Regions from separate parts of the Streptomyces sp. NPDC001137 genome, predicted to be linked through region 1. Evidence: riboswitches for the same ligand, from Rfam matches in the RefSeq annotation. Region 1 holds a riboswitch; each other region holds the start of a gene.

Region 1 (10,499 bases):
CCGGGTCGCGTCACCGCCCCCCTGCCGAGGTCAGCCCGCCGATACCGTCTCCGGCTCCCCCGTGCCCTCCGCGGACCTGCCGTCGGCCCCGGCCTGGGCCTCGGCGCCGGAGTCGGCGGTCGTCTTGATCGCCGCCTTCGTCAGCACGTCCGCCGTCGGCCAGCCGCCGGCCGGGGCCTGGGCGACGGCGCGCCACCACGGCTCGGAGGGAACGGTCTCGGCGGTGGGCTCGAAGGGCTCTCCGGGGCGGGGCAGGGCGACGCGGGAACCGGTGGCGCGGGCGGCCGCGACCGTGCCCTCGCCGGGCTCCGCCCAGGGGTGTGTGGCCAGGTTGAAGGTGGCCCAGTGGATCGGCATCATCACGCCGTGCGGCTCGCCGCCCTGGAGGTCGAGGTGGGCGCGCATGCCCTCCTCGGGCGTCATGTGGATGTCGGGCCAGAAGTCGGAGTAGGCGCCGATCTGGATCATCGTGGCGTCGAAGGGTCCGTGCTCGGCGCCGATGTCCTTGAAGCCGTCGAAGTAGCCGGTGTCGCCGCTGTGGAAGATCCGGTGCTCGTCACCGGCGACGGACCAGGAGGCCCACAGGGTGTGTTGGGTGTTGCGCAGGCCGCGGCCGCAGAAGTGGCGGGCCGGGGTGGCGGTCAGGGTGAGGCCGCCGACCTTGGTCGCCTCGTGCCAGTCCAGCTCGCGCAGCCGGTCGGCCGAGACTCCCCAGTGTTCGAGGTGGGCGCCGACGCCGAGGGGGACGGCGAACAGCGTGTCCGTGCCGGCCAGGGCCTTGATGGTGGGCAGGTCCAGGTGGTCGTAGTGGTCGTGCGAGATGACGACTACGTCGACCGGGCCGAGCGCGGCGATCGGCAGCGGCACCGGGTGCAGCCGCTTGGGGCCGACGAAGGAGAACGGGGAGCAGCGCTCGCCCCACACGGGGTCGAAGAGCACCCGCTGCCCGTCGATCTCGGCGAGCACGCTGGAGTGCCCCATCCAGGTCAGCCGCAGTCCGGTGGCCGGCGGCTTCGCGATGTCGGCGAGCGTCGTGGGGTAGACCGGCACGGTGCCCTTGGGGGCGCGCCGGGGCCGCTCGTCCTTGTCGAAGAAGACCTTCGCGAAGTCCAGTGTGGAGCCGGAGGGCCTGGTCCTGGCGGTGCCTCCGGGATTCTGGAAGACCCCGTCCTTGAAGTGCGGTGACCTGCGGATGCGCGCGAGGCGCTCACCGCTCGGGTCCGCGCCGAAGCCCGCGGGCTGCAGCGCGCGGAGCCCGGAGCTCAGGGAACGGAAACCGGACACGGTACCTCCAGGAGGGAGTCGACGAGGCATTCCATTATGGTCGGCTCCTCCGACAACACCTGGGTCGTCCGGGGCGCTGCGGACTCATTCCAAGGAAAGCCCAAAGATTGCCTACCGCTCGGTGAACCGCGGACCGTCGGCGTCCATTCCCGTCGCCCTGCCGGCGCCGAGGTGATCGATCCGTCCGTTGACACGCTGTGCCCCCGGTTCCGATACTGACTGCCGATTCAGTAAATGGGGGCCTTCGCCGCCGGCGCCGCCACCCTGATCACCATCCGCGAGGAGACCGCATGACCGCCCCCCTGATGTCGGTCGCCTGGACCGACCACCTCACCGGCCGCCAGGGCTTCCTGGTCGTCGACCGGCTGGTGCGCGGCGTCTCCAGCGGCGGACTGCGCATGCGCGCGGGCTGCACCCTCGAAGAGGTGACCGGCCTCGCGCGCGGAATGACCATGAAGGAGGCGCTGCACTACAACCCCGAGGGTCGCTACGTCCCCCTGGGCGGCGCCAAGGGCGGCATCGACTGCGATCCCCGGGACCCCGGGGCGTACGCGCTCCTGGTGCGCTACCTGCGCGCCATGAAGCCGTACGTCGAAAACTTCTGGACCACCGGCGAGGACCTCGGTCTCAGCCAGGACCTGGTGGACCGGGCGGCGGCCGAGGCGGGCCTGGTGTCGTCGGTCCAGGCCGTGTATCCGCTGCTCGACGACGAGGCGGCGGCGCGGCGGAGGCTCGCGGACGCGTTCGCGATCGAGGTGGGCGGCATCGGTCTGGACGAGCTGGTCGGCGGGTGCGGGGTCGCCGAGTCGGCGCTGGCCGCCCTGGACCGGGCGGGCGTGCCGTACACGGGGACACGGGTCGCCGTGCAGGGGCTGGGCACGATGGGCGGGGCGACGGCGCGGTTCCTCGCGCGCGCGGGGCTCACCGTCGTCGCCGTCGCCGACATCAAGGGCACCATCGCCAACCCGGCCGGTCTCGACGTCGAGGCGCTGCTCGCCGCGCGGGACACCTACGGCACCGTGGACCGTGCGGTCCTGCGCCCGGCCGACCGTGAACTGCCCGGTGACGCCTGGCTGTCGGCCGAGGCGGAGGTGCTCGTGCCCGCGGCGGTCTCGTACGCCATCGACACCGACGCCCAGGAGCGGATCACCGCCCGGTGGATCGTCGAGGCGGCGAACATGCCCGTACTGCCCGAGGCTGAGGAGCTGCTGGCCGCGCGCGGGGTGACCGTGCTGCCGGACGTGGTCGTCAACTCCGGGACCAACGCCTGGTGGTGGTGGACCCTGTTCGGCGACATCGGCGCGGACGCGGAGGAGGCGTTCACCCACACCCGCCGCTCGATGCGCGCCCTGACCGAGCAGATGCTGGCCCGCGCGGAGTCCGACGGGACGACCCCGCGGGCGGCCGCGCACGCCATCGTCGCGGACCGGCTGCCGGTGATCGCGGAACGCTTCGGCTGGTACCGGTGACGACGGGCCGGGTCGGGCAGGGGTACGGCCGCAGCCCGCACCCTCCGGAACCCGCCAACTGACGGCCTCACCCGGCGCTGTCAGCGGCGACGGAATAGGGTGACGGCGTGGCGAGAGTGCGGTTGAGTGTGGCCGAGCGGCGCGAGGAGTTGCTGCGAGCCGCCATCGGGCAGATCGAGGCGCGGGGTGTGGCGGCGGTCAGGATCGCCGACGTGGCCTCGGCGCTCGGCGTGAGCAACGCGCTGGTGCTGTACCACTTCTCGACCAAGGAGAAGCTGGTCGCCGCGGCCTTCACCTTCGCGGCCGAGGACGACCTCGCGCAGCTGCGCCGGCTTCTCGGCCGCCGTACGACGGCGCTGCGGCGACTGCGGTCGGCGGTGCGCTGGTACGCGCCGACGGGCCAGGCCAAGGGCTGGCGGCTGTGGATCGAGGGCTGGGCGGCGGCGCTGCGCGAGCCCTCGCTGCGGGAGGTCACGCGCGACCTCGACAGACAGTGGAAGGCGGCGATCGCCGAGGTCATCGCGGAGGGCGTGGCCGCGGGCGAGTTCGACTGCCCGGACCCGCACGGCGCGGCTCTGCGGCTGACCGCCCTGCTGGACGGGCTCGCCGTACAGCTGACCTCGTACGCCGGTGCGGTGTCGCGGGCACGGGCCCAGGAGTGGGTGGACGAGGCGCTGGCCCGGGAACTGGGGCTGGAGCGGGCGATGTCGACGGCTTCGGAGCACTGAGCCCCGCACTCGGCGGGGGCTCAGTGCCACCGGGCCGCTTCACCGCCCGTCGCGGCGAGGGCCGTTCTCCAGCCATCCGAAGCACCCCGCCCAGTACGGTTTTCAGGCGACTCCTGGCAGCCCTCAGGCCACCGAAGCGATCCGCATCTTGATGTCGTCCGGCGACAGCGCACCCTTCGCCGTGACGTGGTCCCCGGACGACTCGCCGCGCAGCCGGCGGCCGATCCACGGCACCAGGTACTCACGCGCCCAGTGCACGTCGTCCCGTCGCACCTCGAGGGTGCCGCGCGGCGGGAGCGGCGGCCAGGGCTGGTCCGGGTCGGCCGGCACCTCGAGACCGAGGACCTGCCCGGCGCGCAACGCCACACGCGTGTGCCCCTCGGGTGAGAGGTGAAGGCGGTCGCCGTCCCACGCCCTGCGGTCCTGGACGGTCTTCAGGGACCACAGGTCGAGCACGGGACAGCCGTACCGGTCGGCGATGGCCCGGACATGACCGTTGTAGGTGGCGATCTTGCCGCGCAGGTGCTTGAGCACGGGGACGCCACGGGTGTCGAAGCCGGTGGTCACCATGACGGTGCCGGCGACTTCGGTGAGCTTGGCCACCGCCCGCTCGAAACGCTCGGCGACCTCGTCGGGGTCGGTGCCGGGACGGATGATGTCGTTGCCGCCCGCACAGAACGAGACCAGGTCCGGCGCCAGTTCGACGGCCTGCGGTACCTGGTCCTCCACGATCTGGTCGAGCAGTTTGCCGCGTACGGCGAGGTTGGTGTAACTGAAGTCGCCCTCGGGTCGCCGGTCCGCGAGAAGTACCGCGAACCGGTCGGCCCAGCCGACGAACGCCCCGTCGGGGCCGGGATCGCCGACGCCCTCGGTGAAGCTGTCCCCCACCGCAACGTACGACCCGATCACTGATCTGCTGTCACTCTTCGAATCGTCTGCCACACCGACCATGATTCACCTTCGAATGTGACCTACGCGACCGTAGGAAAGGGTTGACGCGCGGTGAGATAAGCCACTTCTAAAGTGTTCACCAAGCCCGGAATAACCTTCCTACCAGGGCTGTTGAGGCGTCAGCGATGTTGTGCGGCGACACCGAAGGCCGGACCCGGGGATCGAGGTCCGGCCTTCGGCAGCTGTGTCAGGCAGTTGACTGCGGGGGATGTCAGCCGACGCCGACGCCCTTCGAGCGGAGGTAGGCGACCGGGTCCACGTCGGAGCCGTAGTCGGGCGTGGTCCGGATCTCGAAGTGCAGGTGCGGGCCGGTCACATTGCCGGTCGCGCCGGACAGGCCGAGCTGCTGGCCCTCGGTCACGGACTGGCCGGCCGAGACGGAGATCTGGGACATGTGGCCGTACTGGGCGTAGTAGCCGTCGGCGAGCCTGACGACGACCTGGTTGCCGTAGGCACCGCCCCAGCCCGCGGAGACGACCGTGCCCGCGCCCACGGACTTGATGGAGGTGCCGGTCGGGACGACGAAGTCGACGCCGGTGTGGTAGCCGCTGGACCACATGCTGCCGGCCACGTGGTAGCCGGTGCCGATGGTGCCGCCGATCACCGGGAGGGTGAAGCCGGTGGGGGCGGACTGGGAGGCCTTGGTGGCGGTCGCCCTGCCGGCGGAGGAGGACGTCTTCGAGGCGGACGAGGAGGACGACTTGGCGGTGTCCGTCGCGGCCTTCCGGCCGATCGTCAGCTTCAGGCCCGGGTGGATCAGCGACGGGTCGTCGCCGACGGCCCTGCGGTTGTCCGAGTAGAGCCTGTGCCAGCCGCCGGCGACATGCTGCTCGTCGGCGATCTTCGAGAGGTAGTCGCCGGCCCGTACCGAATAGGTCCGCACACCCGCATTGCCGCCGGCACTCTTCCGGGCCGCCTTCTTCTCGGCGACCGGAAGGGACTGGACGGCCTTTTCGGAAACCGCCCGGGGAGGGGACTGAGTGGTGGCGGCATGGGCGCCGGTGGCCCCCATGAGCGGGAGAGCGAGTGCGGCGCCACCGGTTCCGGCGACGGCGATGGAACGGGTGAAGCGCTGGGGCTTCGGGCGACGGTGCTTACCCTTCGCGGGCATGACGAATTCCTCTCCGGCGCCTGCGAGGTGAGCTGTCGGGTTCGGGCTGGAGATGCCCGGCCGCGCATGCGACGCGGCTTTACCCCTAGCCGTTCCGGAGACCGGAACAGGCAGTTGTACCTGTGGGTCCCCCGCTCCTGCCGTTCACGGGTGAGTTTTGCGGGTACCGGGCGGCGGCAGGATTGGGCGTCCGTCCGGATTGGTGGCGAACGTAAGCGACCAAGACGCAGAGGAACAAGTGCCGGTTCCCCGTGAATGCGTTTTTATTGATCCCTTGAGAGAAAACGCCGTGACCCTGCGTGAATTCCGGGGTGATCGTCTCCGTCAAACAGCCTTGTTGAGCATATGAATTACGTGGACATGACGCGCCACGCACCGTCACGGATATGACGCTCCTCACGTGCCCCTGCTCCAGGTTCCCCTATTCGGGAGCGAGTTGGAATGAAGAGGCAGAAGGAGCGCCAAACCGGACAGAAGGCTCAGATGCGCCGCAGACGGAAAACTGCCGCATCGAGGTCGCCACGCAATCCCGTCCTCAGACCGTGATGCAGCAATACGGCACCGCTATGGATTTCGCCCGTTTCGGGGCATTCATACCAGGCTGTCGGGTCGAGGCCCCGCAGTCGCAGCGCCGGTACGGGCTCGCCGTGGCTCTGCGCCTGGAGCCAGGCGAGGACGACCGCCTCGTCCCCGCGCATGTACTGCACCGCACTCAGCCCGCCGCGCGGGGGCCGCAGCCGGTAGAGGTCGCCGTGCTGCACCAGCGGCCGGATCTCCTTGTAGAGCGCCACCCACTCGCCGGCCTCGGCGAGCTCCTCCTCGGTCCACCGGGTGAGGTCCCCGCCGACCCCGAGCACGCCGGCCATGGAGCTCACGAACCGGAAGCGCAGCGAGCTGACCCGGCCGTTGAGCTGGGTGTTCGGGCTGTCGGTGACCCAGGCGGCCATCACCCGCGCGGGGTGGATCTGGCTGAAGCCGTGCTGGATGGCGAGCCGGTCGAGCGGATCGGTGTTGTCGGAGGTCCACACCTGGTCCGTACGGCTCATGATCCCGAGGTCGATCCGTCCGCCGCCGCCCGAGCAGGACTCGAAGGCCACACCGGGGTGGGCCGCCCGCAGCCGGCCCAACAGGGCGTAAAGGCCCCGGACATGATCGACCCAGAGGCGCTGCGGGTAGGACTCGCCGGGCCAGCCCGCGTCGGTGAAGCAGCGGTTGAAGTCCCACTTCACATAGTCGATGGGGGCGCTGGAGAGGAGCGCGTCGAGCTGCTCCCAGAGGTATTCCCGCACGTCCTCCCGGGCCAGGTTCAGCACGAGCTGGTTGCGGAATTCCGTCCGCTTCCGACCCGGCTGGAACTGCACCCAGTCGGGGTGCGCGCGGTAGAGGTCGCTGTCCGGGTTGACCATCTCGGGCTCGACCCAGATGCCGAACTGCATGCCGAGGGCGTGCACATAGTCCGCGAGAGGCTTGAGGCCCTTCGGGAAGCGGTCCCGGTTGACCGTCCAGTCGCCGAGTCCCGCGCGGTCGCTGGTGCGCTTGCCGAACCAGCCGTCGTCGACCACGAACAGCTCGACGCCGATCGCCGCGGCCCGCCGCGCGAGGGCACCCTGCTGCTCCTCGGAGATGTCGAACTCGGTGGCCTCCCAGGAGTTGAACAGCACCGGCCGGTCCTGGTCGGCGTCCGGGATGACGTACGCACGCTGGTAGGCGTGCCAGGCGCGGCTCGCGCCGCCGAAGCCGCCGTCGCTCCACAGACCGGCGAAGACGGGGGTGGTGTACGACTCCCCCGGCTCCAGCCGCAGCAGCCCGGAGTCGTCGTAACCGACGCCGCCGGTGATCTGCACGCGCGCGTCCGGAAGTTGCGCCACCGCGATCCGCCAGGAACCCGACCAGCCCAGAGCGCAGCCGTAGACCTCGCCGTACTCCTCGGTGGCGTCGGTGTCGAGGGCGACCCAGGGCAGGTGCTGGTGGCCGGTGTGGCCGCGGCGGCTGCCGATGACCTTCTCACCGTAGGTGAGAGGCGAGGCGGTCAGCCGGGACTCGGCGGCCCAGCGGCCGTGCAGCTGGGACAGCCGCCACTCCTCGCGCTCGGGCAGTGTCCAGGTCGCGGAGTCGGCCCGCAGCAGCTCCAGGGCGGGTCCCTCGTTGTCGAGGGTCACCCAGCGTTCCACGACGTCGTGCCGCATCCGGTAGTGCAGCGTGATAGCGAGCCCACCGTCCCGGAAGCCCAGCCGGAGGTGGTCGCCCTCCGCCTCGTACCTCTCGAAGCGCCACTCGGTGCCGCGCCGCTCGTCGGTGCGCACGGACAGGGCGGGCCGCACGAAGCGGGGGCCGCCCTCCACCGGGTACTCCTCGCGTCCGTCGAGCGGGGACTCGAAGGGCCGGTAGTCGGGCAGCGGGCGGACGGCGAGTGCCTCGGCGTCGGCGAGCGCGATCCGGGGGCCCCAGTGCAGGTGCAGCAGCTCGTCGTCCTCGGTGAGATGGACGGCGTAACTGCTGGCCGGCCCCGAGAGGAGCCACGTACGGCCGTTGTCTGCGATCTCCAGCATCAAGCCCTCACACATCCGAACAGGTGCGACCAATCCGCAACATCATCAAGCCACGTGAGGCCTGGTCGCAACGCCTGTGGACAACTCATTGCCCCAGGAATCCATGTCGTATCGTCGGGAGGGTGCCCGACGACGAGCCGCGCCGGCCGGGCGGACTGGGAGGAGCCCACGTGACGCAGCAGGTCCCGTCGACCGAACCCGAGCTGGCGGGGGTCCGCAACTTCCGTGACGTGGGCGGACTTCCGACGGTGGACGGACGGCGGGTGCGCCACGGGATGCTGTTCCGCAGCGGCCACCTCGCGCACGCGACCGAGGGGGACGCCGAGTTCCTGTCCGCCCTGGGGCTGCACACGATCTTCGACTTCCGCAACGCCGCGGATCAGAAGCTGGAGGGCCCGGACGTCGAGCTGCCGGGCGTGCGCAATGTGAACCTCCCCCTGACGGACCCGGCGGACGGCGCCGGGTTCTGGAAGATGGTCAGGGAGGGCGAGATCGAGCAGCTGCGCGAGCTCCTCGGCGACGGCAAGGCGGCGAACCGCATGATCGTCTCCTACCGCAGGATCATCAAGGAGCGCACCACCGAGCACGCGCACGTGCTGCGCTCGCTCGCCGACGACAGTGTGCCCGCCCTGATGCACTGCGCGGCGGGCAAGGACCGTGCGGGCCTGTCCATAGCGGTGACCCTGCTCGCGCTGGGCGTCGAGCGCGAGGCGATCGTCGCGGACTACCTGGAGTCGAACGCCAAGCACCGCCGCTACAAGGTGCACCGCAGCAGCCGCTCGGCCGCGGCCTACTCCCCCGAGGTGATGGAGTTGCTCAGCCCCCTGTTCGAGGCGCGTGCCGAGTATCTGGCGGCGGCCTTCGAGACGATCGAGGGGACGTGGGGCGACGTCGACACCTACCTGGAGCAGGGCCTCGGGCTCACCCCGGAACTCCGCGAGCGGCTGCGCGAGCGGCTGCTGGACTGAGCCCGGCCGCTATTTCGCTCCCACCTCGAACAGCAGGTAGACGAAGGCCGCGAAGAGGTGCCCGACGGCGATGTAGATGATCAGACGCACCCATAGGGCGCGGGGGAACTTCTCCTCCATGTTGCTGTTGCTCATGGCATCTCTCCGGTGATCGGGCCCAGGCACAGGGTGGCCGTGGGGCTCTGCAGCAGGGTGTGGACGAACAGGAGCTCCACGCCGTCGGGATCCTGGGCGGCGATGCGGTGGGGGGTCAGCGAGTCGAAGTGCGCGCTGTCGCCGGGGGCGAGCCGGTGCGTGGTGTCCCCGAGGCGCAGCCGCAGCCGTCCCTTGAGGACGTACAGCCACTCCTCGCCGGGGTGCACCCGCACGATGTCGCCCTGCGAGCCGTGCGGCACGTGGACGCGCAGGGCCTGCATACCGCGGCCGGACGCGCCGGCCTGCCAGTAGGTCCAGCCGCCCGCGACGGTCGGTTCCATGTCGGCGGCACGCACCACGGCGTCCCGGTCGGCGACCGTCTCGCCGAGCAGCTCCGAGACGGTCGTACCGTAGATACGCGCGAGGGCGAGCAGCACCGGCAGCGAGGGCTGACGCTGCCCGGTCTCCAGCCGGGAGAGATGGGCGGCCGACAGCCCGGCGGCACCCGCCGCGGCCTCCAGCGTCAGGGAGGCACGACGGCGCAGCGCGCGCAGCTGAGGGGCGACGGCGGGCAGGACCTCGTCCGGCCCGGCCGAGGGCCCCGTCTCGGGAGAGAGCCCGGTCTCGGGAGAGCTCATGCTCTCCATTCAGCCCTGTAATTGCCTGTGCGGCAATTTTCTTGCCTCAGAGGCAAAAGCAGCTCGGGGCCTCAGAGGCAGAAGCCGGCCGGTTGCGTCACTCTCTCGCCGTCATCGTCTGGTACGCCTGGGTCCGTACGTCCGGGTCGGGGTGCCGGCGCAGCCGCCGCAGCAACGACCGCCACTCCTCCGGCCAGCCGACACCGGCAGCCGTGCGGGACACCAGCTGCGCCGCGAGCAGACCGCGGACGGTGCCGCCGTCGCCGGCCAGCCGCTCCGCCGCCGCCAGCAGGGCCGCGACGTGCTCGGGACGGGCCCGGTGCGCCCAGCCCGCCTCCAGTTGGGAGGAGACCTGAAGGGCGACGGCCGTTCCGGCGCCTTCCAGCGCTCCGGCCAGGTCCAGCAGCCGCCCGAGCAGGCGGTCCGGTTCCTCGGTCCGGTCCACCAGCCGGCGCAGCAGACCCGCGCGTTCGGCCGCCAGCAGCGGCTCCGGCGTCAGCAGTGCCGCGATCTCCTCCAGCACCTCGGGCCGCGCGACGCCATCGTACGACGGTGCCACCAGGGACCGCAGCCGTTGCAGCGCGGGCAGGTCCCGGTCCTCCAACGCCTCGGCGCCGCCCTCGGGCGTGTGCATCGCGCCCAGCAGTCCGGTCACCGCGCCGTGGA
Region 2 (10,499 bases), on a different contig from region 1:
CGCGAGCAAGCAGGGACTGCACGAACTGTGCGTGGAACACGGCATTCCGAGCCCCACGGCCGCCTTCCCGCAGTCGTACGACGACATCGTCACGTTCGCCGAGAAGGCCCGCTTCCCGGTGGTCGCCAAGAACCGTGAGGCGTTCGTCCGCCGCAGGCAGCCGGCGGTGAACGGCACCACGCGGATCTCCACCCCCGAGGGCCTGCTGCGCCTCGCTCGGGACTGGGGCGAGTGCCCGGGGGTGATCCTCCAGGAGTACCTGCCGAGGGAGGACGCCGAGGACTGGATCGTGCACGCCTACTTCGACCAGGACTCCACCCCGCTGGCCATGTTCACCGGCGTCAAGGTGCGCTCCTGGCCGCCGCACGCGGGCATGACGGCGAACGCGTACGTCGTCGACAACCCGGAACTCGCGGACATCGCCGCGCGTTTCATCAAGCAGATCGGCTTCACCGGCATCATCGACCTCGACCTGCGCTTCGACCGGCGCGACGGACAGTACAAACTCCTCGACTTCAACCCCCGCATGGGCGCCCAGTTCCGGCTCTTCGAGAACGAGTCGGGGGTGGACGTCGTCCGCGCCATGCATCTGGACCTGACCGGCCGCTCCGTCCCGGAGGGGGAACAGCGGGCCGGCCACCGGTACATCGTGGAGAACATCGACCTGCCCGCCCTGCTCGCCTACCGCCGCAGCGGCTATACGACGCCGCACGCACCGGCGCGCGCGAGCGGGACGGAGCTGGCCTGGCTCGCGGGTGACGACCCGCTGCCGTTCCTCACGATGCTCGCGCGCTTCGTGCGGCCGGGCGCGAAGCACCTGTACCAGCTGTGGCGGACCAACCGCCGCGGCAGCACCACCAGTTCAGGCGGCTAGCCGACCGGTCGGCCGCCCGAGACGAACCACACGAAGTGACGAAGTGAGCGTCCTGGGGAGGGACTTCGTGATTCAACCGGTTGCAGTCATCGGCGCCGGGCCCTTCGGCCTGTCGACCGCCGCCCATCTCCGAGCACGCGGACTGCCGGTCCGTGTCTTCGGCGAGCCCATGGTCAGCTGGCGCGACCACATGCCCGCCGGAATGCTCCTCAAGTCGACCCCTGCCGCCTCCAGTCTGGACGCGCCGCAGCAGGGCCACACACTCGCAGACTACTGCGACGCCGCCGGCATCAGGCGGCTGGTGACGGACGAGGACATCATCCCCGTCGAGACCTTCATCTCCTACGGCGAGTGGTTCCAGCAGAAGCTGGTGCCCGAACTGGAGCGGGTGCGGGTGGTGTCGGTGGACCGGCGCAAGGGTGGTGGCTTCGAACTGAAGCTGGACTCCGGTGAGTTGTTCACCGCCCGCGCGGTCGTCGTGGCGACCGGTCTGTCCGGCCTCGCGTACCTGCCGGCCGAACTGGCCACCGCCGCGGCGGACGGACCCACCCCCACGGGCCCGGTCTCCCACAGCTCCCAGCAGCACGACCTGACGCGCTACGCCGGCAAGGAACTGATCGTGATCGGCGCAGGCCAGTCCGCGCTGGAGACGGCGGCGCTGGCGGCGGAGGCGGGCGCACGGGTGCGGGTGGTCTCCCGGGGCCGCGGCAGGGTCGCCTTCGGCGCACCGCCGTGGAAGCAGCCGAGGCTGCGCCCCGAGTCGCCCTTCGGCCGCGCCTGGTCCCTGTGGGCCCTCAGCTACTACCCGCACCCCTACCGCTACCTGCCGGCCGAGACCCGCCACTACCTGGTGCGGCGCGTACTCGGCCCGCTCGGCGCCTGGTGGCTGCGCGACCGCTTCGAGGGGAAGGTACAGGTCAGCGAGGTCGACCGGATCGTGCGGGCGGACGCGGCCGACGGCTGCTGCGAGCTCACGGTGCGCACCCACGCGGGCCGCGTCCAGGACATGTCCGCGGACCACGTCATCGCGGCCACCGGTTACCGGGTGGACATCGCGGCCATGGACTTCCTCGGCCACGAACTGCGCACGCGTCTCGCGGTGAGCCGCGGCACACCCAAACTGGGCGCGGGATACGTCTCCTCGGTCCCCGGCCTGTACTTCACCGGCCTGCCGGCCGCGGCGTCGTACGGCCCGGTGATGCGTTTCGTGTGCGGTACCGAGTTCGCCTCTCCGAGGCTGGCCAAACACCTGGCGGCAGCGCACGGCTAGGCCGGGGCCGCGGGCCCCGGCCTGATGATGAAGAGCCCACAAGGATAAGGGAGTTGGGCGAGGGACGGTGGAGCAACGGGCCGTCGTCCGGTTCGCGATGAGTCGGTGGGGCGTCCTGTCCGTATTCTCTGATCATGGCCGCACCCACCGCATATGCACTCATCGCCACCGACCTGGACGGCACGCTGCTCCGAGGCGACGACACGCTGTCCGACCGGTCCCTCGCCGCGCTCGCCCGGGTCGCCGGGGCCGGCGCCCGGCACCTCGTCGTGACGGGCCGGCCGGCCCCCAGGGTGCGGCCGCTCTTCGACCAACTGGGCAGCAGGGGGCTCGCGGTGTGCGGGCAGGGCGCGCAGGTGTACGACGTGGGCGCGGACCGTCTGCTGTGGTCCGTCACCCTGGACCGGGAGCTGGCCGAGACCGCCCTCGGCAAGATCGAGGCCGAGGTGGGCCAGGTGTACGCGGCTGTCGACCAGGACGGTGTGGAGGGCCTCACGCTCATCGAACCGGGCTACCTGATGCCGCATCCGACGCTGCCGGCGGTCCGGGTCGACCGGCGCGACGACCTCTGGTGCGAACCCATCAGCAAGGTGCTGCTGCGCCATCCCGCACTGTCCGACGACGAGTTGGCGGCGACGGCACGCTCGGTCGTCGGTTCGCTGGCCACCGTCACCATGTCGGGACCGGGGACCGTCGAACTCCAGCCATGCGGCATCACCAAGGCGACGGGCCTCGCACTGGCCGCCGCACACCTGGGACTCGGTCCTGAGCAGACGATCGCCTTCGGCGACATGCCCAACGACATTCCCATGTTCGACTGGGCCGCCCACGGCGTCGCCATGGCCAACGCCCACCCCGAACTCAAGGCGGTGGCCGACGAGATCACCCTGTCGAACGAGGACGACGGCATCGCCGTCGTCCTCGAGCGACTGTTCGTCGAGTTCGGGGAGCTCGACGAACTCGTGGAGCTCGGCCAGCTCGAGGGGCTGTGAGCGGTCGCACCCCGAAGGGGCGCGGGGCTGTATCCCTGTGCGGCTCCGCCGCAAAGCGCCTAGTAGGCGCCGAACACGTTGTCGATCGACCCGTACCGCGCGGCAGCGTACTTGCAGGCGGCCGTGATGTTTGCGATCGGGTCGAAGGGGTTCATCGCCGTGCCGGGCACGTGGTAGGCGAGGAATGTCGGGTCGATGACTTGCAGCAGCCCCTTGGACGGAGTGCCTGCGAGCGCGTTCGAGTCCCAGTTGTTGATGGCGGCCGGGTCGCCCGAGGACTCGCGGATGATGTTGCGGTAGATCCCGTTGTACGTCCCGGGGATTCCGTTCTGCTTCATGACCTGGAGGGCGCCCCTGATCCAGCCGTCGAGATTGTCGGCGTAGCCCATCGACTTCACGTTGGCCACGGTCGGGGTGGCGGCGGACGCGGTGTTCGCCCCGATGAGCGGAAGGGCGAGAACGGCGGCGCCGGTGCCGGTGACGGCGAGCTTGCGGGCGAGGCGGTTGCTTCTGGGACGGCGGTGCTGACCTGTTGCAGGCATGGCGGGATCCTCTCCGTCGCCTGCGAGGTGAGCTGTCGGGTTCGGGCGGGGAGATGCCCGGCCGCGCAGCCGTACGGCGACGCGGCTTCACCCCTAGCCGCACCGGGATGCCCGGTCCGGCGGCCTACCTGGTTCCCCCGCTCCTGCCGTGCGAGTGGTTCGGTCGATGGTCGTGCGCGGGCGGCGGCAGGATTCGGCGTCCGCCCGACAGGCCGGGAACGTATGCGAGAGCACATGGCGGGAACAAGTGTCGGGCTCACAGATCAGGCCTATTGACCTTGGTCTGAGGCTTATGGGGTGCTTGATCCTTTGCGGTTGCCAAGCCTCAACTCGCCTGCGGGGGTGGGGAAGCGGCGGGGGAATCGGCACCGCGCGTCCGTCGTGCCGTGTGAGTCAAGTCACCGGCATCCGCAAGAACGGCAAAAAGGGCAATGACCCCAACTCATAGTCAACCAGCCGCCCATCGCCTCATTGGGGGGCGAAAGCGGAACCTGTCATGTGGTGCACGTCGTTGTCATGACGGTCGCCCGTCGAGCACCCCGGGCCCGGGATCCGGAGGTCCTCGTGAGTCGTTTCGTGGGGGAAGGATGTTTCGGGCTCGTTCAAACGAGGGACACGCCGAGCGGCGCGCCGGGGACGAGCCGGGGGGTGCTCCGAGAGGCGGGTCGGCCGACACCCCGATAGACAAGTCGATAGATATCCGTTCTTATCGGTTGATCAAAAACATACCGGTCGTGATCCGATACCGCCCGGGCTGGACGGGTGGGTGGCATCGGTGATCGAAAGGTGACCGGATACGCTGACTTGAGTGATGTCAGCGACCTATCGACAAACCGTGTAACCGCCAGTAGACACCAGCAGACAGGAGACCCCTCGTGACCGTCGTCGGGCCGTTCGGGCTGAGCGTGCGGGACCAGGCTCTGGAAGCCGATGTCCAGGCCGGATTGGCGGCCGTCGAGGAAGGTTTGCTCGAAGCCACCAAGAGTGAGGTGCCCTTCATCACGGAGGCCGCCCAGCACCTGGTGCGGGCGGGCGGGAAGCGGTTCCGCCCGCTGCTCGTGATGCTCGCCGCCCAGTTCGGTGATCCGTATGCGCCGGGTGTCGTGCCGTCGGCCGTGGTGGTGGAGCTGACCCATCTGGCGACGCTGTACCACGACGACGTGATGGACGAGGCCGCCGTGCGGCGCGGCGTCGACAGCGCCAACACCCGCTGGGGCAACTCGGTGGCGGTCCTCACCGGCGACTTCCTGTTCGCGCGCGCCTCGCACATCCTCGCCGACCTCGGCCCCGAGGCGGTCCGGGTCCAGGCCGAGGCGTTCGAGCGCCTGGTCACGGGGCAGATCCTGGAGACGGCGGGGCCGCAGGACGGCCGGGACCCGGTCGACCACTACCTGGACGTGCTCGGCGGCAAGACGGGTTCCCTGGTGGCCGTGTCGTGCCGCTTCGGGGCGATGATGTCGGGCGCCGACGAGACGGTCGTGGACGTACTGACGCAGTACGGGGAGCGGCTGGGGGTCGCCTTCCAGCTGGCGGACGACGTACTGGACATCGCCTCCGAGTCGCGCGAGTCCGGGAAGACGCCCGGGACCGACCTCCGTGAGGGGGTCCCCACCCTTCCGGTGCTGCGACTGCGGGAGCGGGCGGCCCGGCTGGGGCTCGCCGAGGACATCGCCCTGTGCGAGCTGCTGGACTCCGACCTGAGCGACGACGCGCGGCACGCCGAGGCGCTCGCCGGGCTGCGGGAGCATCCCGCGCTGGAGCAGGCGCGCCGGGACACGGTGCGGTACGCGGAGGACGCGCGAGCGGCGCTGGCCCCGCTGCCGGAGTGCGATGCGAAGCTGGCGCTGATGGAGATGTGCGACGCCGTCGTCCATCGGGCCGGCTGAGCTGCCACTCCGACCTGCATGTTCGAGTGATGTGATACACGTCACATATCTGGACTGAGTCCAGAATAAGATCGCTTCCGTAGTCCTCCCCAGAAGGCCGACGCAGGGGGTGTCGGCCGGTCTACGGGGAGAAAACAGAATCATGGGCATGAACACGACGTTCTCGAAGCGCCGTAAGAGCCTGATGGTGGCCGCCGCCGCGGTGGCCGCCGCAGGGGGGATCGCCGCCGCGGTGATCCCGGCCCACGCCGCCGGGGGGACCCTGTCCGGCGACACCGGGGGAACCGTTCTTGCCGCCAGTCTGCGGGGGGCCAACGAGGTTCCCGTGGCGGGCGGTCCGGCCGTCGGCGACAAGGACGGCGCCGCGCTCGAGTTCATCAAGGTGCAGGACGACAAGGTGTCCGTCGCCGTGACCTGGCGCGGCACCGGCAAACCGACCATGCTCCACATCCACCAGGGCGCCCGGGGGACCAACGGGGGCGTCAAGGTCGACTTCACCGACCTGCTGAAGAACAGCAAGCGGCACAGCGTCACCGGCACGGTCGAGGTCAAGGACGCCGGGCTGCTCGCCGCCCTCAAGTCCGACCCCGGTTCGTTCTACGCCAACCTGCACACCACCGAGTTCCCCGGCGGAGCCGTCCGCGGCCAGCTCCACAAGGTCACCGTCGCCGCCTTCGACTTCCGTCACGCCCTGCACAACTTCCAGGCGTCCGTGATCAAGGGCAAGCAGATCTACGAGTGCAAGCCGGCCACCGGCGGCGGCTACGCCTTCGCCCAGCGAGACGTCGGCGCCCTGCTCGGCGGCGGCATCCGGCACTCCTTCGTGGCGCCCAACTCCGGTACGCCGCAGTGGGTCGCGCCGGACGGAAGCGCGGTGACCGGGGCCGTCCTGGCCAAGACGCCGAACGGGGACGGCAACATCCCCGAGCTCGACCTCAAGGCCACTCAGGCCGGCAAGCACCACGGTCTGCTCGCGAACACCACCGAGATCCTGCGGCTCAACACCGTGGGCGGAGTGGCCCCGGCCGGCTCCTGCACTCCGGGCGCGATCGTTGGAGTGCCGTACCGGGCGGACTACGTCTTCCTGCAGAACTGACGGGAGCTCACCCAGGGCGGCGTCTTCCCCCTGCGACCCCTACGGGTCGGGGGCAGGCGCCGCCCTGTCGCGTCATACCCCAGGTGTACACGGAGTTGGCCCCCGGGGCTGACGCTTCCTCCTGGCCGATTTGGTGAGATGGAAACCACGGAAATCACCACTGATCACCGATTCGGGTGAGAATGGCGGCTCGGGGTGGACAACAGAAACACGCGAGTTGGACAAGCCGCCGCCGACGACGGAGGTAGCGCACACATGGCACCGTACGAATCCGACGACAGTACGACCGCCGGGGAGGCCGACGACCTGCGCGCGGGTCGGCGCAAGGCCGCGCGGTACGTGGTCCCGGTCGCGGTGGTGGGGGTGGCGGCGGCGACCATCGGGCTCGTCCCGGCGCTCGCCGACTCCGGTGACCCCGACCTGCCGAAGATCAGCGCGCAGCAACTCATCGACAAGATCGCCAAGTCGGACGTGCAGCAGCTGTCCGGCACGGTGAAGATCACCACTGACCTGGGGCTGCCGGACCTCGGCGGTCTCGAGAGCAGTCTGACGTCCGGCGCCGGCACGTCGGGTGACGGCTCGTCCGCCGACCCGAGCTCCAAGCTGACGGAGCTCGCCACCGGCACGCACACCCTGCGCGTCGCGGCCGACGGCCAGGACAGGCAGAAGCTGTCCCTGCTGGAGAACGCGGCCGAATACAGCATCATCCACAACGGCAAGGACGTCTGGGGCTACGACAGCCAGTCGAACGAGGTCTACCACTCGACCGCCCCGGCCGGCGCGGACAAGCAGCAGAAGGAAGACGTCCCCGCCACGCCCCAGGACCTCACCAAGGACGCCCTGAAGTCGGTCGACTCCACCACCTCGGTGACCGTCGAGGGGACCGCCCAGGTCGCGGGCCGTGACGCGTACCGGCTCGTCATCAAGCCGAAGCAGTCCGGTTCGACGGTCGGTCAGATCACGGTGGCCGTGGACTCGAAGACCGGGCTGCCGCTGAAGTTCACCCTGACCCCGGCGAGCGGCGGAGCCGCCGTGATCGATGCCGGTTTCACCCGGGTCAGCTTCGCCAAGCCGAGCGCATCGACCTTCGACTTCACCCCGCCCAAGGGCGCGAAGGTCACCGAGGACAAGCAGGGCGACCACGCGAAGGGCCACTTCGAGGGCGCCCCGAAGGGCGACCACAAGGCCGGCAAGCTCCCCGGCAAGCCCGGCAAGCCCGGCAGGCCGGACGAGGACCTCGGCAAGGGCCTCGACGGACTGAACGTCCTGGGCAAGGGCTGGACCTCCATCGCCACCTTCGACACCGGCGGCAAGGGCATCCCGTCCGGCTCCGAGGTCGGCGGGAACTTCGGCGGATTCCTCGATTCGCTCGGCGACAAGGTCTCCGGCAAGTTCGGCTCGGGCACGGTCTTCAAGACCCGTCTGATCAACGCCCTGATCACCGACAAGGGCAAGGTCTACGTCGGCGCGGTGAACAAGGACGCATTGGTCAAGGCGGCGAACGCGGGCTGAGCGCAGCGCCCCGAAAGGGGCGCGAGGCTGTATCGATGCGTCGAGCGCCTGGCCGGGAACCTTGCGCGATGCTCGTACGTAGTCACTGTACGTAGCCGCCGCGCGAGAGGCAGCACATGCACGAATCGAGGAAGCCGATGGACGAGGAGTCCGCCACGGAGCCGGAGCGGAGCGAGCCGCCGGGTGACAGCGTCATCGCCACCCGTGGGCTCACCAAGCGCTACCGCGGCGGACAACTCGCCGTCGACGGCCTGGACCTGACCGTCCCGGCGGGCAGCGTCTTCGGCTTCCTCGGTCCGAACGGCTCGGGCAAGACCACCACCATCCGCATGCTGATGGGCCTGATCGAGCCCACCTCGGGTGCTGCGCGCGTGCTCGGACAGCCCATGCCGCGGGCCTCGCGCACCGTGCTCCCGCACGTCGGCGCCCTCATCGAGGGCCCCGCCCTGTACGGCTTCCTCTCCGGCCGCGACAACCTGCTGCGTTACGACGCCGCCGACCCGACCGCCGATCCGCGCACCCGCCGTACCCGCGTCGCGGCCGCGCTGGACCGGGTGGGTCTGACCGCGGCGGCCGGCAAGAAGGCGAAGGCGTACTCCCTGGGCATGAAGCAGCGGCTCGGCCTCGCGGCGGCGCTGCTCCAGCCCCGCCGACTGCTGGTGCTCGACGAGCCGACCAACGGGCTCGACCCGCAGGGAATGCGCGAAATCCGTTCCCTGGTCAGGGAGTTGGCCTCCGACGGTACGACGGTCTTCCTCTCCTCCCACCTCCTCGACGAGATCGAGCAGGTCTGCACCCATGCCGCGGTGATGGCGCAGGGCCGTCTGATCACCCAGGGCGCCGTGGCCGACCTGGCCGCGGGGGTGCGCGGCCGGCTGGTCGTCACCACGCCCGACCCCGGGGACGCGGCGCGGGTGCTGAAGGAGCAGGGCGCCGCCGACGTCGTCGTCACCGACGACCGGGTGACCGCCGAGCCCCCGGACCGCGACCTCGCCGAGGTGAACGCCGCGCTGGTCACGGCCGGCATCCGCGTCCGCGGCTTCGGTGTGGAACGGGCGTCCCTGGAGGACGCGTTCGTGGCGCTGACGGGGGAGGGCTTCGATGTCGCAGGCTGAAGCAGTGGGCGGTCTCCGCACTCCACGGCTGCTGTGGACCTTCGGGCTCCTGCGCAGCGAACTGATCACCACCTTCCGGCGCTGGCGCACCCTCGCCCTGCTCGCCGTACTCGCCGCCGTCCCGATCCTGGTCGGCATCGCAGTCAAGATCGAGACCGGCGACGGTTCCTCGGCCGGCCCCGGTCGCGGCGGAGGCGGCCCCGCGTTCATCTCGCAGATCACCAACAACGGCCTGTTCCTGGTGTTCACCGCGCTGGCCGCGACGCTCCCGTTCTTCCTGCCGATGGCGATCGGTGTCATCGCGGGTGACGCCATCGCCGGCGAGGCGAACTCGGGCACCCTGCGCTATCTGCTGGTGGCCCCCGCCGGGCGCACCCGTCTGCTGCTCACCAAGTACGCGACCGTGATGGTGTTCTGCCTGGTCGCCACCTTCGTGGTGGCCGTCTCGGCGCTCACCGTCGGGGCGATACTCTTCCCGCTCGGCGGTCTGACGACCATCTCCGGCACGCAGATCAGCTTCACCGAGGGCCTGGGCAGAGCCCTGCTCATCGCCCTGGTCGTCGCCGTGTCCCTCATCGGCGTGGCCGCACTCGGCCTGTTCGTCTCCACCCTCACCGGCAGCGGCATCGCCGCGATGGCGACGACCGTCGGACTGCTGATCACCGTCCAGATCCTCGACCAGATACCCCAGCTCCACGCGATACAGCCGTACTTCTTCTCCCATTACTGGCTGTCCTTCGCCGACCTGATGCGCGACCCGGTCTACTGGGACGACCTGGTGAAGAACCTCGAGATCCAGGCCCTGTACGCGGCCGTGTTCGGTTCGGCGGCGTGGGCGCGGTTCACGGCGAAGGACATCACCGCCTAGCCGCCCCCGTGAGGCGGGCCAGTGCCTCCGTCTCGCGCGGCGGCCTCCCGCCGAGGTCACCGAGGCGCCAGTCGGACACCCAGGGCACGCGGTAGACGTCGATGAGCGACTCGATCAGCCGCACCTGCCGGTCGAGGGGCCGCGGCAACCGCCCGGGTGCGTCCGCGACGAGCACGACCGCGTCGAGGTCGAGCCCCGGCGGGACCTCTCCGAGGCGGAAGACCTCCAGGGTGCGCAGGGCGGCCGCCAGCCCCGACGCATGCGTACGGGCGACGAGCAGCACGGACGGGGGGTCCTCGGGGCCGGGCCAGGCACGGCCGCAGTCGTGACCGCCGTAGACGGCG
Region 3 (10,499 bases), on a different contig from region 1:
CGACCGAGAAGGACGAGCTGCCGCGGCTGCACGCCCTGGTGCAGCGCGGGCGGGAGAACGGGATTCCGGTACGGGAGCTGAGCGGCCCCCAGATCGCGGAGTACGAGCCGGAGGTGCGCGGGCTCGCGGCCATACACGTCGGGACGACCGGGATATGCGACTTCGTGGGGGTCGCCCGGCAGCTGGCCGAGGCATCCGGGGCGGAGATCCGGTACGGGGCACGGGTCGAGCGGATCGACCGGCGGCCGGAGCTCGGGGTGGCCGTGCGGACGACGAGCGGTGACGTCGTCCGGGGGCGCGTGCTGGTGAACTGCGCCGGGCTGTACTGCGACGAGGTGGCCTGGCTGACCGGGGACGACCCCGAGATGCGGATCGTGCCGTTCCGGGGCGAGTACTACGAGCTGGCCCGCCCCGATCTGGTGCGCGGGCTGGTGTATCCGGTGCCGGACCCGGCGTTCCCGTTCCTCGGCGTGCACCTCACACGCGGGATCGACGGCGGCGTGCACATCGGGCCGAACGCGGTGCCGGCGCTGGCGCGGGAGGGGTACGACTGGGGGGCCGTACGGCCGCGGGAGGTGGCGCGGACGCTGGCCTGGCCGGGGGCGTGGCGGATGGCCCGGCGGCACTGGCGGTACGGGGCCGGTGAGCTGGCGCGGTCGGCGTCCAAGGCGGCGTTCACCACGGCCGTGCGGCGGCTCTTGCCGGCGGTGACCGCGGATGATCTGGTGCCGGCTGCGGCGGGGGTGCGGGCGCAGGCGGTGCTGCGGGACGGGGGGCTGGTGGACGACTTCCTGATCAAGGAGGGGGCTCGGGCCGTGCATGTGCTGAACGCGCCCTCGCCTGCGGCGACCGCTTCACTGCCGATCGGGCGGGAGGTGGCTGGGCGGGCGCTGGCCATGCTGGGCTCGGTGTGAGGTAGCCCGGCGGCGGGGTCGGGCTCGCGGCGGATCCGCTGCCGGATGCAGCTCGCCCCCGCCCCCCCTACCCGTCCCGTACCTGGGGGCTGCCGCCCCCAGACCCCCGCTTCGGCCCTGAAGGGGCCTCGTCCTCAAACGCCGGACGGGCCGGGATTGCCGGCCGGCGCCGAGAAGCCGGCGCCCCGGGCTGGGTGCCTCACCGTGCCCGTAAAATCGACCCCACTGTGTCTGACTCCCTCAACACCCCCGAAGCCCCCCGCCCCGGCGATCATGTGCCGCACATCCCCGGAGTGTCGGTCCGGCATACCCGGGTCAAGGGGGAGCCACGGTTCCCGGACGGGCCGAAGGCCGATCCTGCCGGGTCGCACTTCGAGCGGCGGATCCGGAGCTTCCAGCCGCGGCGGAGCCGGGTGACCGCCGGGCAGGCCGATGCGCTGCAGCGGCTGTGGCCCAAGTGGGGGCTGGACATCGACGGGCAGCGGACCCTCGATCTCGGCGAGCTGTTCGGGAACGGCAATCCCGTCGTGCTGGAGATCGGGTTCGGGATGGGTGAGGCCACCGCGCAGATGGCCGCCGCGGACCCGGAGACGAACATCCTCGCCGTGGACGTGCACACCCCGGGGCAGGGGAACCTGCTCAACCTCGCCGACCACGACGGGCTGTCCAACGTCCGCGTGGCCAACGGGGACGCGATCATCCTGCTGCGCGAGATGCTCACCCCGGATTCGCTGGACGGCCTGCGCGTCTACTTCCCCGACCCGTGGCCGAAGAAGCGGCATCACAAGCGGCGGCTGATCCAGCCGGAGTTCCTCGACCTCGCCGCGGCCCGGATCAGACCCGGCGGGATCGTGCACTGCGCGACCGACTGGGAGCCGTACGCCGAACAGATGCTCGAAGTGCTGACGGCGCATCCGGAGTTCGAGAACACGCAGCCAGAGGGCGGTTTTGCGCCCCGTCCCGACTTCCGGCCGCTGACCCGTTTCGAGGGCCAGGGACTGGACAAGGGACATGTCGTGAACGACCTGCTCTTCCGTCGCGTACAGCACCACAACCAGCCCCCCACCGGCGCCTGACGCCCCACGGCCCTGCGGGCAATCCGAAGTACCGTCGCGGGCGGCGCCCTCCCTCGTTAGGGTCAATGCCGTGGCCACCTTTCCCCCGTACCCGACGCATCCGCCACACCCCGGCGGCCCGGCCGGCGGTGCGCTCGGGCACGCTCACTGGTGGCAGCGCAGAGCGGTCCGCTACGGCGCGCTCATCACCCTGCTCGCGCTCTCCGGGCTCGTCATCCTCGCCCTGGTGCGCGAACAGACCGGCACCGAAGGGTTCCTGGTGGGGCTCGGGCTGGCCGTGCTGCCCGTGCCGCTTCTCATAGCCGCGTTCCGCTGGCTGGACCGCGTCGCCCCCGGCCCCTGGCGCAACCTGCTGTTCGCCTTCGCCTGGGGGGCCTGTGCGGCGGCGCTGATAGCGATCGTCGCCAACAGCTTCGCCACGAAGTGGATAGCGACGGCGACCGCCGACCCGTCCAGCGCGGACACCCTCGGCGCGACCGTCATAGCGCCCATAGTCGAGGAGTCCTCGAAGGCGGCCGCCGTGCTGCTCGTCTTCCTGTTCCGCAGACGGGACTTCACCGGGATCGTCGACGGGGTGGTGATAGCCGGGGTCACCGCCACCGGCTTCGCGTTCACCGAGAACATCCTCTACCTGGGCACCGCCTTCGGCACCGACCAGCTCAACGGCGACCGCGGCATCGCCTCCGTCACCGCGGCGACGTTCTTCGTGCGCATCATCATGTCCCCGTTCGCGCACCCGCTGTTCACCGTGCTCACCGGCATCGGCTTCGGCATCGCCGCGCTCTCCGCGGAGCGCCAGCACCTGCGGCGGGTCCTCGTCCCGCTCTTCGGCCTGCTGCTCGCGATGAGCATGCACGCGATCTGGAACGGCTCCTCGGACTTCGGCGAGTACGGCTTCTTCGCGGTGTACGCGGCCTTCATGGTCCCCGCGTTCGGCCTGCTGACCTGGCTGGTGATCTGGACCCGCCAGCGCGAACTGCGCACCGTGCGAGAGGAACTGCCCGCCTACGCCGTCGCGGGCTGGCTCACCCCCGCCGAGCCCTATGCCCTCGGTTCGATGCGGGCACGCCGGCTGGCCCGCGAACACGCCGCCCGCCACCTCGGCAAGCCCGCCGCACGCGAGGTCGCCCAGTACGAGGCGTACGCGACCTCCCTGGCCTTCTTGCGGCACCGGGGGCGCCGTGGCCGCGCCGGTGCCGACTTCGTCGTCAGGGAACGCGAGTTGCTGTACGAGCTGTGGCGGCGCCGGGAGGTGGCCCGCCCGGCGCTGGACCACGCGGCACGGATGACGGCGCCCCCGGTGCCGGTGGCGGCGCCGCCCTGGCCGGTGTACGGGGCGTACGGGTACCCGGCGGTGCCGAATCCCGCGTACAACCCGTACCGGTCGTAGGACCCGAGGCGGTCAGGCCGACGCTTCCGTCAGGCGGGCGACCTCGGTGTCGGTGAGCGTCAGTTCGCCCACCGCGAGCAGCGCCGGGAGCTGCTCCACCGTCCGCGCGGAGGCGATCGGGGCGGCGACCGTCGGCTGGGCCGCGAGCCAGGCCAGGGCGACCGTGGCGACCGGGGCGTCATGGGCCTGGGCGATCTCGTCGAGGGCGGTCAGGACCCGCTGCCCCCGCTCGGACTCCAGGTGCTTGGCCGCGCCGCCCGCCCGCGGGCTGTCGACCGTCGCGCCGGGCCGGTACTTGCCGGTGAGGAAGCCGGAGGCGAGGGAGAAGTACGGGACGGCGGCCAGACCGTAGCGCGCGGCCACTTCCTGCAGCTCGCCCTCGTACGTGTCGCGGGAGACCAGGTTGTAGTGCGGCTGCAGGGCCACGTACTTGGCAAGGCCCTCGCGGTCGGAGAACTCCAGGGAGGCGCGGAGCCGGTCGGGCGAGATGTTGGACGCGGCGATGTGCCGGACCTTGCCCGCCTTCACCAGCTCGTCGAGCGCGCCGATGATCTCCTCGACCGGCACCTCGGGCTTGTCGAAGTGGGTGTAGTAGAGGTCGATGTAGTCGGTGTCGAGGCGCCGCAGGGACGCCTCGGCCGCGGCCTTGATGTTCGCGGCGGACAGGCCCTGGAACTCTGGGTGCTGGCTGACCTTGGTCGCGATGACCACGTCGTCGCGGTTGCCGCGCGCCCTGACCCACTTGCCGATGATCGTCTCGGACTCGCCGCCCTGGTTGCCGTCGACCCACGACGAATAGGAGTCGGCGGTGTCGACGAAGTTGCCGCCGGCGGCCGTGTACGCGTCGAGCACGTCGAAGGAGGTGGCCTCGTCGGCGGTCCAGCCGAAGACGTTGCCGCCGAGGGAGAGCGGGAAGACCTCGAGGCCGGAGGAGCCCAGCTTGCGCAGAGAAGGAGAAGTCATGGTCTACGTCAACGCCCGCCCAGGAGGCCGCTCTTCCGCAGTGGGCGCAAAGATCCCGTAAACAAGCGGACTACGGCACTCCGGGTACGGACGGAGAGCGTACGGGTGTCAGGGGTTGAGGCCCTTGCTGCGCAGCCACGTCATCGGGTCGATGCCGGTGGCATTGCCGTCGAGGTGGACCTCGAGGTGCAGGTGCGGGCCGGTCACGTTGCCGGTGGCGCCGATGCGGCCGATGACGTCACCCGTGCTGACCTTCTGGCCGACGCTGACGCTGATCGACGACTGGTGGCAGAACCAGAGCTCGGTGCCGTCGTCGAGGGTGAGGATCGTGCGGTAGCCGTACGAGCCCGCCCAGCCGGCCTGTGTGATGGTGCCGGAGTGGATGGCCTTGATGAGCGTGCCCGTGGGCGCGGCGAAGTCGAGGCCCGTGTGGTAGCCGGAGGACCACATGGAGCCGGCCTGACCGAAGGTGCCGGTGATCGTGTACGACACGACCGGCAGCTTGAACTGCTTGGCCAGCTCGGCGAGCTTCGCGGCCTCGGCGGCCTTCTTGGCGTCCGCCTCCGCCTTCTCCTTCGCGGCGGCGGCCTTGGCCGCGGCCTCCTTCTCGGCCTCGGCGGCGGCTTCGTCGATCTGCTTGGCGAGGGCCGCCTCGGTGGCCGCCTGGCTCTTGCTGTCGATCTGGACCTGCTGCGACTCGGCCTGCGCCATGATCCGGTCGCGCAGTGCCTCACCGGCGCCCTTGGCACCCTGTGCGCTGCCCTCGGAGGTGGTGGCGACATCGCTGAGCGCGGTCGCGGAGCCCTTGGGGGCGTCGGAGCCGCCGTCGAAGACATGGCCCACGGAGGCGAGATCGGGCATGGAGATCGACACCGGCGGCTTGCCGGTGTTGGCGCTGGCCATGCCGCCCGCGCCGACGGCGGCTATGACGCCGACGCCCAGGACCGTGGAGCTGCGGGCGAGTCCCCCGCCGCGCTGCTTGGCGACGCGGTGCCGGCCGCGTACCGGGGCGATGGAGTCCTCGGTGGGATTCCACTCCTCCCAGGGGCCCTCGTCGGTGCGTCGGACGGCGAAGCCGAAGGGCTCGGTGCTCGGCACGAACGGGGCTTGCGGGGCAGGCGGGTTGGACGCCACGTGGGCGTGCTCCTTTCCTTCCTTCTCGCCTACCGGGTTAGCTGACGGGTTCGGAGCAGGAAGGTCTCCTACGCGCGTATACCTGCCGTGCTGCCACGGCTGTATCAGCGCGATTCACCCCAGGGTGGTGGTTCCCCGGTTCCCTTGCGGGATTCGGCGCGTGCGCACGGAGCCGCCTCTTGTGACGGCTGGGACGACCGCGCTGCGTTATCGAACGTTAATAGACCCGGGGTGCCGATTCCAAGGTGTTCCGCTTGATCATTAACCTTTCCGACCTGGACGTACGGCGCATGAACGGCGAAAAACGGGCGAGTTGACCGCGCCTCAGGAATCCCACGGACATTGACGGTTTGTCAGTTGTTATGCGGAGGGGGTTCGCCCGATCACACCCGGTCACAACCGGCCGCACCTCGTCGCGCCCGGCCGCACCTGCTCAGGGGCGCCTTACGGCGAGCAGCGCCATGTCGTCCGTCATGGCCTCATCGGCATGCCTGCGCACCTCCCGCGCGAGGGTGACGAGCAGCGCGGCGGGGTCGTGGAAGACCCGGCCGGCGAGTCGTTCCGCCGGATCGAAGAACACCCCGTGCTCGTCCCGCGCCTCCGACAGTCCGTCGGTGTACAGCAGCAGCGTGGCCCCGCTGCCGAACGCCGTCTCCTCCGCGCGGTCGGGCCGGCTCCCGAGCCCGCCCATGCCGAGCGGCAGAGCGGGCTCGCGGGCGTGCAGGGTGCGCACGGTGCCGTCGGGGCACAGCAGCAGCGGGGGCGGGTGGCCGCGGGTGACGATGCGTACGACGCCCTCGCCGTGCGGGAGTTCGGCGAGCACGGCGGTCGTGAACCCCTCGAACAGCTCGATCCCCGCGCGCCGCGCGGCCTCCCGCTCCAGCGCCCGGTCCAGCCGCTGCGCGACCGCCTCCAGCGTGGCCTCCTGCTCGGCGGCCTCCCGGAAGGCCCCGATGACGACGGCCACAGCGGCCACCGCCCCCATCCCCTTTCCGCGTACGTCGCCCACGACCAGCCGTACGCCGTGCGGGCTGTCCTGCACGGCGTACAGGTCGCCGCCGATGGACGCGTCCGCCTGCGCGGCCTCGTACCGTGCCGCGATCGCGAACCCTCCGATCCGCTCGGCGGGCTCGGGCAGCACGGCGCGCTGGGCGGCCTCGGCGATCTCGCGCTGCGAGGCGAGCTCCTCGCTGCTGCGGCGGACGAGGAGGTTGATGAGGACGGCCAGCACCGAGACCGTCGCCACGGTGGCCAGCTCGGTCACCGCCTCGACCTGGAGGAGGATGCCCACCTCGGCGTGGATCGCGGTGACGACCAGGACGGTCGCGCCGCCGGTGAGGACGGTGCCCCGGCGCGAGTACAGCGGGGCGGCGACCAGGGGGGCCGCCGTGAAGAGGGGGCCCGCCGTGAACCGCGACGGGGTGAGGTAGTCGTAGCAGGCCCCGCCGACGATCAGCAGTGCCGGGAGCAGCCGCACGAAGGTGCGTGCGTATGAGATCGGCCCCTCGTGCTCCACCGCTCCAGGTTTCCCGGGACGGCGGCGCGGGGCGAGCCGGATGGCCCGACCGGGGGAAACACTCAGGGCCGGAGTCCAGTGACTGGACTCCGGCCCTGAGCCTTGAGTAGCGGGGACAGGATTTGAACCTGCGACCTCTGGGTTATGAGCCCAGCGAGCTACCGAGCTGCTCCACCCCGCGTCGTTGTGTAACCAGCATACGCCATCCGCGGGGCTGTCTGCGCCAGGGTTTGCGTCCGCCCCCGCTCACCTGGGTTTTCCGGTGTCCGTAAGGGCCCGCGGGGCCCGCGTCAGGCGGCCGGGTTGTCCGCGTGGGTGAGCGTCTCCCAGGAGACGAAGAGGTCGTCGGTGCCGGCCGGGCGGGTCTGCGCGACCAGCTTGTGGGCGGCCGGGACGGGGGTGCCGAGCCGGTTCTCCAGGTGGTTGAGGACGACCTCCAGGTCGGGGCCCATGTTCCCGACGACCCTGCCGCCGCACAGCCACCGCGGGGGCTTCTCCCCCATCTCGTAGCGGGCGTGGAAGTCGAGGGCCGCCTTCAGCCGGTCCTTGACGTCGCCGTACAGGTCGACGCCCTGGTGCCAGGCGGTCTCGGCGATGTGCGCGGTGGCGGCGAGGGAGTAGCCGACGTGCTTGAAGTTGCGGCAGGTCTCCTGTGCGATCCCGTCCTCGAACTTCGTCTCCTTGAACCAGTACGTCTCCAGCTTCTGCACGGTGTTGGCGTCGGAGCCGGCCGGGGTGAGCGGGATCTTGCCGTCCTTGCGCAGGTAGAAGTAGTCGGGCACCAGGCCCCGGAAGCGTTTGACGGCGGCGTCGAAGGTCTTGTGGTCGTCGGTGAAGACGGCGATCCCGATGGCGGCGTCGGTCATCGCGAGGTCCCAGTTGCCGTTGTAGTCGGGAAGGTCCCTGGTGACCTCGGGGAGGTAGGCGGTGCGCAGCATGGCCGCGAACCGCCGTACCCGGTCGGCGGGCCAGCCGGCGCCCGGTGCGTACCGGATGATCTCCGCGGCCCGCGCCCAGGTCGACCCGGCCCAGGAGGACTGCAGCTGGGCGTCCTGCGCCGTGTGCCGCTTCAGCTGCGCCGACCAGGCGTCCATGATCTCCCGGGCCTTGGCGGCGTGCTCACGCTGACCGGTGACGCTGTACAGGAGGGCCTGCGTGTAGGCGGCGATGGCGTCCTGCCGCTCCTCCAGACAGCCCTTCGCGCCCTTGCCGCCCCAGGGACAGTTGACGATCGCGGTCGGCTGGGCCGTGTACTTGTACGAGCCGTACTTGCTGTCCCGCATGTCGAGGAACGCCTGCAGCCAGGGCTGCTTGCCCGCGATGACGTTCTTGCGTACGACGTCCAGCTGGGCCTGGCTGACGAGGACACCGGGGTGGGTGAACGGTGCGCCCGGGGGCAGCGCCCTCGCCATGGTGCGGGTGCCCGGGTCGGTGCCGCAGGAGGCGACGAGCGCCGTCAGCAGGAGGACGAGGAGAACTGCCGCCGCACGTCTGGGAACTGACCTCACTGGCTCTACCTCCGCGATCGCCTCCGGCCGGTACGGTCAGCGTCGCCGTTCGCGGAGTTGGGCGCAGGATCTGTTGGGCCGATCGGCCGGTGCGGGGGGTGTGGTGGGCGGTGCTGGGGGCTGCGCCCGCAGACTCCCCTTCGGCCTGAACGGCCTCGTCCTCAAACGCCGGACGGGCTGAGAGATGCCGACCGGCGCTGAAAGATCACCCCCCAAGTCACCCCCACCGAGTCACTCCCCTCAAGTCACCCCAGCAAATGCTCGTTCGGCGCCTTTGCCCGCCCCGCGTACTCCTCCAGCACGACCACCTCGACCCCGCGCCCCGCCAGCAGCCCGCTCCCGTCCGCCCCCGCGACGAACGTGTCCGGCTCGCGCCAGGCCGTGACCACCCGCCGTACCCCCGCGTCGAGGATCAGTCGTGCGCAGGGCTTGGGGCGGGAGGCGCGATGGGCGCAGGGTTCCAGGCTGCTGTACACCGTCGCCGTGGCCAGCCTCGGGTCGGCCGGGTCCAGTTTGGCCAGGGCCGCCTCCTCGGCGTGGACGACCGGGTCGTCGCCCTCGCGGGAGTGACCGCGGGCGAGTTCCGTGCCGTCGGCGGCGACGATCACCGCGCCGACGCTGAAGGCGGTGCGCGAGGGCGGGCACTCGGCCGCGAGGTCGCAGGCGAGGGCCAGCCAGTGGTGGTCGGCGGCGGTGGGGAGCGGGCCGGTGCCGGGGGCCGTGGGCTCGTAGCGCATGAGGACCACGTCCTCGATACGGCGGGTTTCCGTGAGGCGCAGGCGGCCGGGCTGGTAGGCGCCGGGGCCGAAGAGACGGGGGGCGTCCGGGTCGCCCACGAAGACGGGGGCCAGGACCAGCTGGAGTTCGTCGGCGAGGCCCTGCTGGAGGAGCTGGGTGTGGATCGTGCCGCCGCCCTCGACCATCAGGCGCCGCACGCCGCGTACCTCGTGCAGATGCTCCAGGAGGCGGCGCCAGTCGAGGTCGGGGCCGAGCGGGACGAGGTCGGCGGCGATACCGAGGGCGCGGGCGCGCTCGGCGCCCTTGTCGGTCGTGAAGACGAGCTTTTCGCCGCCCGTGTGCCAGAAATGGGCGTCGGGGTCCAGGTCGCCGGAGCCGCTGACCGTGACCTTGAGCGGGTACTCCGGCTGTCCGGCCGCCACGCGGGCGGCGCGGCGCTCGGGCGAGTTGACCAGCAGACGCGGGTTGTCGGCGCGGATCGTGCCGGCGCCGACGAGGATCGCGTCGACGGAGGCACGGACCTCGTCCACGCGGTCGAAGTCCGCCGGGCTGGAGAGCAGGAGGCGCTCGGGGCCGGTGTCGTCGAGGTAGCCGTCGAGGGAGACGGCGGCGGACAGCAGGACGTACGGGTACGGCATCGGATGCGCTCACTCTCGGCGGCGGTCAGGCTGGGACGACGGGCTGCGATCTGGACGCTTGGTTAAAGTTTGAAACAAACCTACACTGGTGGCATGACGACTCGCTGGCTCACGGAGAAGGAGCAGCGCGCCTGGCGCGCGTACATCGCGGCGACGCACCTCCTGGAGGACGCCATCGACCGGCAGCTCCAGCAGGACGCCGGCATGCCGCATCTGTACTACTCCATCCTGGCCAACCTCTCCGAGGCGCCGGACGGCAGGCTGCGCATGACCGATCTCGCCGAGCGGGCGAAGATCACACGCAGCCGGCTGACGTATGCCGTGACCCGGCTGGAGAAGGACGGTCTGATCCGGCGCGAGGACTGCCAGTGGGACAAGCGCAGCAGCTTCGCCATGCTGACCGCCGAGGGAATGGCCGTTCTGGAGCGGACGGCGCCCGGGCATGTGGAGACCGTGCGTTCGCTGCTCTTCGACCAGCTGACCCCGCAGCAGGTCGAGCAGCTGGAGGAGATCTTCTCGGGAGTGGTGCAGGCACTGGAGCGGGAGGAGGAGCGCCCGACCTCGGATGAGGTTCCCTGGCGCCGCCGCTCCTCCGGACCGTGTTCCTGAGGGGTTCCTGAGG

What was found. Region 1 has a riboswitch for cyclic di-AMP ahead of ABT254_RS14760 (M23 family metallopeptidase). Riboswitches for the same ligand answer to the same signal wherever they lie in the genome.
Region 2: it holds a riboswitch for cyclic di-AMP, as region 1 does, so the genes downstream of both, ABT254_RS02355 (transglycosylase SLT domain-containing protein) here and ABT254_RS14760 (M23 family metallopeptidase) in region 1, are expected to answer to the same signal.
Region 3: it holds a riboswitch for cyclic di-AMP, as region 1 does, so the genes downstream of both, ABT254_RS31280 (M23 family metallopeptidase) here and ABT254_RS14760 (M23 family metallopeptidase) in region 1, are expected to answer to the same signal.

Annotation. Positions count from the first base shown of each region.
Region 1 is NZ_JBEPBA010000006.1:293,121-303,619, reverse strand. It holds gene ABT254_RS14780 (MBL fold metallo-hydrolase) at 31-1,284, opposite strand; gene ABT254_RS14775 (glutamate dehydrogenase) at 1,575-2,753, shown strand; gene ABT254_RS14770 (TetR/AcrR family transcriptional regulator) at 2,861-3,481, shown strand; gene ABT254_RS14765 (SGNH/GDSL hydrolase family protein) at 3,605-4,390, opposite strand; gene ABT254_RS14760 (M23 family metallopeptidase) at 4,644-5,543, opposite strand; cyclic di-AMP (ydaO/yuaA leader) riboswitch at 5,548-5,715, opposite strand; gene ABT254_RS14755 (alpha-galactosidase) at 6,023-8,092, opposite strand; gene ABT254_RS14750 (tyrosine-protein phosphatase) at 8,263-9,060, shown strand; gene ABT254_RS14745 (DUF6126 family protein) at 9,070-9,195, opposite strand; gene ABT254_RS14740 (helix-turn-helix domain-containing protein) at 9,192-9,833, opposite strand; gene ABT254_RS14735 (hypothetical protein) at 9,931-10,499, opposite strand, start outside.
Region 2 is NZ_JBEPBA010000001.1:489,501-499,999, reverse strand. It holds gene ABT254_RS02370 (carboxylate--amine ligase) at 1-874, shown strand, start outside; gene ABT254_RS02365 (FAD-dependent oxidoreductase) at 942-2,144, shown strand; gene ABT254_RS02360 (HAD family hydrolase) at 2,279-3,136, shown strand; gene ABT254_RS02355 (transglycosylase SLT domain-containing protein) at 3,196-3,678, opposite strand; cyclic di-AMP (ydaO/yuaA leader) riboswitch at 3,683-3,853, opposite strand; gene ABT254_RS02350 (polyprenyl synthetase family protein) at 4,554-5,564, shown strand; gene ABT254_RS02345 (CHRD domain-containing protein) at 5,713-6,660, shown strand; gene ABT254_RS02340 (LolA family protein) at 6,916-8,172, shown strand; gene ABT254_RS02335 (ABC transporter ATP-binding protein) at 8,310-9,287, shown strand; gene ABT254_RS02330 (ABC transporter permease) at 9,274-10,155, shown strand; gene ABT254_RS02325 (hypothetical protein) at 10,145-10,499, opposite strand, start outside.
Region 3 is NZ_JBEPBA010000019.1:17,594-28,092, forward strand. It holds gene lhgD (L-2-hydroxyglutarate dehydrogenase) at 1-914, shown strand, start outside; gene trmB (tRNA (guanosine(46)-N7)-methyltransferase TrmB) at 1,142-1,990, shown strand; gene ABT254_RS31270 (PrsW family intramembrane metalloprotease) at 2,061-3,380, shown strand; gene ABT254_RS31275 (aldo/keto reductase) at 3,393-4,343, opposite strand; gene ABT254_RS31280 (M23 family metallopeptidase) at 4,452-5,477, opposite strand; cyclic di-AMP (ydaO/yuaA leader) riboswitch at 5,489-5,646, opposite strand; gene ABT254_RS31285 (PP2C family protein-serine/threonine phosphatase) at 5,911-6,993, opposite strand; tRNA gene ABT254_RS31290 (tRNA-Met) at 7,101-7,174, opposite strand; gene ABT254_RS31295 (alginate lyase family protein) at 7,284-8,405, opposite strand; gene ABT254_RS31300 (dihydrofolate reductase family protein) at 8,747-9,877, opposite strand; gene ABT254_RS31305 (MarR family winged helix-turn-helix transcriptional regulator) at 9,971-10,486, shown strand.